Linked DNA regions of Marinomonas mediterranea MMB-1. The main gene of each other region encodes a partner of the protein of the gene in region 2 in a complex. Links are inferred from orthologs where the notes say so. Each region holds a gene or a part of one and is shown on either strand. Other genes may lie near its edges. The genes, in order: metK and groL.

Region 1 (3,183 bases), 2.2 Mb from region 2 along the record:
GGGCTATTTTCGATGGCTATGTAGGTAGCTTCCTCAAGCGAAATCGCACTGGCATTCGCACTAAGCGATGCTAGAGTTATAGTGCACGCACTAGAGAGCAGTAATCTTTTTAGCAGCATATTACACCTGTATCCAAATTGAACCGCCTTTATAGTCTTCCTAACCATAAAGTATGCAAGACAGTGTTGGCTATCTCACAAGATTTTTAATAGGTATTCGTCTTACTCTTATTATGGCGTTAAATGACACAAACTTAGCGTAAATATTTGTTGCTATTGTTGGCTAAAGGTCGCCCCACATGAGGTTTAATGTAGTCAGGGCGACAACTGGGGCCGTTTCTGTTCTTAAGACTCTTGGGCCAAGTGCGATGGATTGAAAGCCAAATAAACTTGCTTTTTCTACTTCTATATCCGTCAAACCGCCCTCAGGCCCGATTAATAAAGCAATGCTGTTTTCGGGTGGTCGTTCGAAATCGTGAATAGGTTTGGCGCTATGATGATGCAGTGTAATCTTTAACATTTCGTTACACTTTTCTACCCAATCTAACAAGTTAATGGGCTCCAGTATCTTGGGTACAACACCTCGACCACATTGTTCTGCCGCACTTATTGCAACTTGTTGCCAATGCTTTAGTCGTTTTTCCATTCGATCCTCTTGAAGCTTCACTTCACAGCGTTCACTAAAGAGTGGCTGTATCCGAAATACTCCAGACTCAACCGCTTTTTGAATGGCATAATCCATGCGTTCGCCACGGGAGAGAGATTGACCAATGGTCACTTTTAGTGGGGATTCGTTTTCTAGTACTCGATAAGTGGTTAACTGAGCACTCGCAGCTCTTTTTTGGACATTATAGAGGGTTGCGTCGTATTCACCTCCATCGCCATTAAATAATATGATGGCGTGCCCTTCTTTTAATCGAAGTACTTTGCAGCAATGTTGAAAGGCCGAGTCCGGCAAAATGATCTCGGTGTGTTCAGTTAAATCAATGTCGACATAAATTCGCGGTATACGCATATAAAAAAAGCCCTCTCACGTGAGAAGGCTTTTATAACGGAATTAAAGAGAATTATAAACCTGCAGATGTGCGTAATGCAGCTGCTTTGTCCGTTTTCTCCCAAGTGAAGTTGTCACCCGTGCGACCAAAGTGGCCGTAAGCAGCGGTTGGCAGGTAGATTGGTCGTTTTAAATCAAGCATCTCGATTAATCCAGCAGGACGCAGATCAAAGTGCTCGCGTACTAGCTCAATAATTTGAAGGTCGCTGATTTTTCCAGTGCCAAATGTATTAATGCTGATCGAAGTCGGCTCAGAAACGCCGATCGCGTAGGACACTTGAATCTCGCACTTGTCGGCCAAGCCTGCAGCAACGATGTTTTTCGCTACATAGCGTCCGGCGTAAGCGGCTGAGCGGTCTACTTTTGATGGATCTTTACCGGAGAATGCTCCGCCACCATGTCGAGCCATGCCGCCGTAAGTGTCAACAATGATTTTACGGCCAGTTAGTCCACAATCGCCTACAGGGCCACCAATGATAAATTGACCTGTTGGGTTAATGAAATACTTCGTCTCTTTCGATAACCATTCTTCAGGAAGAACAGGTTTAATGATTTCTTCTAGTACCGCTTCTCTTAAGTCAGCTTGTTTTACGGCCGCGCTGTGTTGCGTTGACAGGACAACGGCGTCGATAGCGCAAGGTTTGCCGTTTTCGTCATAGCGGAATGTCACCTGACTTTTTGCATCTGGGCGTAAGAAATCCAATTTGCCATTCTTACGTACTTCAGCTTGGCGCTCTACAAGGCGGTGAGCGTATGTGATTGGGGCTGGCATAAGAACGTCTGTTTCATTGGTAGCGAAACCAAACATTAACCCTTGGTCGCCTGCGCCAAGTTCTTTTTCATTTGCTTCGTCTACGCCGACAGCGATGTCTGCTGATTGTTTGCCGATGGCATTCATAACCGCACAAGATTCCCAATCAAATCCCATGTCGGAGCTGTTATAGCCGATTTCGCGGATGACGCCGCGTGCAATTTCTTCTATATCAACCCAAGCGTTGGTGCGTACTTCACCAGCGACTAAAACCATGCCGGTTTTTACGAGTGTCTCGCATGCAACGCGTGCATTGCTATCTTCCGCTAGGATAGCGTCAAGGATGGCATCAGAAACTTGGTCTGCGATTTTGTCTGGGTGACCTTCGGAAACAGATTCTGATGTAAATAAAGAGTAGTCTGACATGTTCAGTGCCTCTATCGAATAAGATAAAAAAGCGCCAAACAGGCATAAAAAAACCCGCTTAGCATGAGTGTAGCTAAACAGGCATTCTGCTGCTTCTGTTTAGCTGATTTTATATAGCGTCCGCAAGCCGAAACAAATCGACGCTGTAAGACGAATTTTGAATTAAATTTGCCCAACATTCAAGTGTTTTCTAAGAATGATTGTTATTTACGTGAGGTTTGTGAGATCCATAGCTTCTAGGGAAGGTATGAACAAGTCCACTGGCTTCAGCGTGTGGATAACTCTTCTTTATTCGAGGCAAGTTTCGCTGTCCAATATTGAGCATATTGGCAAGAAAGTTAACAAAGAATTAAAGAAAGCTTAGCCCACGCCCATTGGGTCTTTCAGAGAAAAAGCCTATCTTCGTTAAGAGTGATTGAAAGGTATTAACATTCCTGCTCACTCTCGCCTTAATAAGCTGTTTCTCTGATAAGACTGAAGCTCATAAGACTTATTCGTACCTTCCCTAGATAGCCCACTGCGTCGTAAGTCTAAAATTTAGAGCAATAATTATTCGAATGTTGGCATTATAGGGAGGGATTTTAATGACTTTTTTGCTACCATGGTGCCTATAAAAGCAATGCGTAACCACTATCTTAAAAAATAGGGCTCTAGAGCCTCAATATTCTTCGTCAAGTAACTAGGAGTAGAATAAAAATGCCTTCTCGTAAAGAACTCGCTAATGCCATACGTGTTCTCAGCATGGACGCTGTACAGAAAGCCAAATCAGGGCACCCTGGCGCACCGCTGGGTATGGCTGATATTGCAGAAGTTCTGTGGAATGACTTTCTAAAGCATAACCCAGTCAATGCAAAATGGGCTGATCGTGACCGTTTCGTCTTGTCAAATGGCCATGGTTCAATGCTTATTTATTCTCTTCTTCACTTGTCTGGCTACAATTTGCCAATGGAAGA
Region 2 (3,290 bases):
GCGGTCTCTAAAATAGAACCCTTGGACAAAATCAACTCCTAAACTCCTTGCAAACTCTAGATCATCTTGATTCTCTACGCCTTCTAAAATTATGTTTTTATTGGTTAACCTAGCAAATTCAATCATCTTCTCAACAAACAGCATAAAATTTTTGTCATGCTTCATACTTACAACATGTTTATCAAGCTTCACCCAATCAACCAACTGCATAACTGAAATTGAAATCATTGACTTTGGGTTACATAAATCATCGATTGCCGTCCCAATTCCTAATGCAGAAAACGCTTCTATCATGGTGAGACTCATTAGCGCGTCGTTAACCTCCGAGTTTTCAATTAGCTCAATCACCACTCGCTCCCTGCCATATTCCTTAGCGAGATGCATAAAAGGGCAATTAAGCGCATCCGTGCCAGCAGCAAAAAAAGCATCTTGGTCAAGGTTTACAAACAACATTTTCCCCGAATCTGCGTTTGCTAGTTGAATTTTTTTCTGGGCATATTCAACTTGAAACAGAGTGATAGGGTTATCGTGGAGAGCGGCATAGACAAAATCAGGGCGGACAGCATTTCCACTTTGATCAAAAAAGCGTGACAACGCTTCATATCCAAATGTATCACCAGTAGCAAGTGAAACAATCGGTTGATACTCAACTCCATAACGCTGCTTTTGAACAATGTCGATTAATATAGATTGTGACAATCCTGTCATGGACAACTGACTCACCATAAGACCTCTAATAAAAACAAAACCTTACAATTGTAAATGATTATCACAAACTAAAAAATAGTTTTCTGAATCCTAACCAAAACTAATAATAACGATTAGCAAAAAGCAATCTCAAAGCATAAAAAAAGGCCATCAGAGTAAATCTGATGGCCCTCTATAAAGACTAGCGTGGGTTACATCATGCCGCCCATGCCGCCCATGCCGCCCATATCAGGCATAGCAGGAGCATCATCTTTTGGGATTTCAGCGATCATTGCTTCAGTTGTGATCATAAGACCGGCAACAGACGCTGCAGCTTGCAACGCTGAACGCGTTACTTTTGCTGGATCAAGAATACCCATTTCAATCATATCGCCATATTCGCCAGTTGCAGCGTTGTAACCGAAGTTACCTTCACCCTGCTTAACTTTATCTACGACAACAGACGCTTCGTCACCCGCGTTTGATACGATTTGACGCATTGGAGATTCCATTGCGCGCAACGCTAGATCAATACCTACTTTCTGATCTTCGTTGCTACCTTCTAGAGAAGCGACTTTAGACAATGCACGTACTAGCGCTACACCACCACCAGCAACAACACCTTCTTCAACGGCAGCACGAGTTGCATGAAGAGCGTCATCTACACGCGCTTTCTTCTCTTTCATTGCCACTTCAGTCGGCGCACCAATTTTGATTACTGCAACACCGCCAGCAAGCTTAGCAACACGCTCTTGAAGCTTTTCTTTGTCGTAATCAGAAGATGAATTCGCAATTTCAGCACGAATTTGCTCTACACGACCTTGAATGTTAGCTGCATCACCTGCGCCATCCACTACAGTCGTATTTTCTTTTGTTAGTGTAACGCGTTTAGCGGTACCCAACTGATCAACCGTTGTTCCTTCTAGAGACAGACCTACCTCTTCAGAGATCACTGTCGCACCTGTAAGAATAGCGATATCTTCTAGCATCGCTTTACGACGATCACCAAAACCAGGCGCTTTAGTTGCCGCAACTTTCACGATGCCGCGCATGCTATTAACAACCAATGTCGCCAATGCTTCACCTTCTACGTCTTCTGCAACAATAAGAAGAGGACGAGAAGACTTAGCAACAGCTTCTAGCGTAGGTAGTAAATCGCGGATGTTTGAGATTTTCTTATCAACAAGAAGGATGAACGGATTTTCAAGTTCAGCGCTCATCGTTTCTTGATTGTTGATGAAGTAAGGAGAAAGGTAACCACGGTCAAACTGCATACCTTCTACAACGTCTAGCTCATCTTCGAAGCCAGAACCTTCCTCAACAGTGATAACGCCTTCTTTACCAACGCGCTCCATTGCTTCAGCAATTAGCTTACCAACGGTTTCATCAGAGTTTGCAGAGATAGTACCAACTTGCTCTACAGCACGATTGTCAGAACAAGGCGTTGAAAGCGCTGCAATCTCTGCAACAACAGCCGTAGTCGCCTTATCAATACCACGCTTAAGGTCCATTGGGTTACGACCCGCCGCTACCGCTTTTAGGCCTTCAGTCACAAATGATTGAGCCAAAACAGTTGCTGTTGTCGTACCATCACCAGCAACATCATTTGCTTGTGATGACACTTCTTTAACCATTTGAGCGCCCATGTTTTCGAATTTATCTTCTAATTCGATTTCTTTCGCCACAGACACGCCATCTTTGGTTACTAGTGGAGCACCAAACGATTTTTCGATTACAACGTTACGACCTTTAGGTCCTAGAGTAACTTTTACTGCGTCCGCTAGAACGTTAACGCCTTGTAGCATTTTCTGACGCGCGCTATCTGAAAATTTTACTTCTTTAGCAGCCATTTTCTTTATCCTAAATTGTGAATTTCGTTATGTTATCAAAACGGTTGGAGATTAGGCTTCAACGATGCCGTAGATCTCTTCTTCTTTCATAATAAGCAGTTCTTCACCGTCAATTTTAACAGTTTGACCAGAGTACTGACCGAACAACACAGTATCTCCAGTCTTAACAGCTAGCTCGCGCACGTCACCGTTTGATTGAATACGACCCGTGCCGACAGCTAGGACCTCACCTTGTGTAGGCTTTTCTGTAGCTGATCCAGGCAAAACGATACCAGATGCGGTTGTTGTCTCTTCTTCTTTACGGCGAACAACAACACGATCGTGCAAAGGACGAATATTCATTGATCTTAATCTCCAAAATTAATCAATACCAGGAATCCCCTGGCCGGACTGCCCTACTTTTCATAGTAGGATTCTGTATCGACTTTTTAATGTGGTCGAGAAAACACATTTCAACCCTAAAGCGTTACTTTTTTTCGATAAAGTCGTTTTCTTCTTTTGAATATTCGCCGTCGATCGGCGTCTCGGATTTTGAAGCCTGAGCATCAAAAGGGGAATGATCCCATGCGGAGCGCATGTTCATTCTATTCTTGAGAAAATTCAAGGCGATCCCAGAAGCAACCACTTTACGTAATGGGGAGATAAGCATCAACGCCCCTATCGCATCGGTCACAAAGCCTGGTATCAGCAAGCAAAGCCCAGCAAACGCCAACATAAAACCTTCCGCAATTTCCACTGCCGGAATTTCGCCCC

Evidence for each region.
Region 1: the proteins of groL (region 2) and metK are in contact, whole or in part, in a cryo-EM structure (PDB 8P4O), measured with the Escherichia coli proteins. The link is inferred for Marinomonas mediterranea MMB-1 from one-to-one orthologs.

Annotation. Positions count from the first base shown.
Region 1 is NC_015276.1:4,438,643-4,441,825, reverse strand. Bases 149-3,001 are described here. They hold metK (methionine adenosyltransferase), read right to left. Parts: upstream 2,231-3,001; coding sequence 1,067-2,230; downstream 149-1,066. Other genes in these bases: tkt (transketolase), read left to right, coding at 2,927-3,001; MARME_RS20195 (16S rRNA (uracil(1498)-N(3))-methyltransferase), read right to left, coding at 283-1,014. Also shown: MARME_RS20200 (TolC family outer membrane protein), read right to left, coding at 1-119; more of tkt, read left to right, coding at 3,002-3,183. UniProt on the Escherichia coli protein: Catalyzes the formation of S-adenosylmethionine (AdoMet) from methionine and ATP.
Region 2 is NC_015276.1:2,263,627-2,266,916, reverse strand. Bases 219-3,178 are described here. They hold groL (chaperonin GroEL), read right to left. Parts: upstream 2,538-3,178; coding sequence 900-2,537; downstream 219-899. Other genes in these bases: MARME_RS10385 (FxsA family protein), read right to left, coding at 3,004-3,178; MARME_RS10390 (co-chaperone GroES), read right to left, coding at 2,589-2,879; MARME_RS10400 (EAL domain-containing protein), read right to left, coding at 219-708. In the rest of the region: more of MARME_RS10400, read right to left, coding at 1-218; more of MARME_RS10385, read right to left, coding at 3,179-3,290.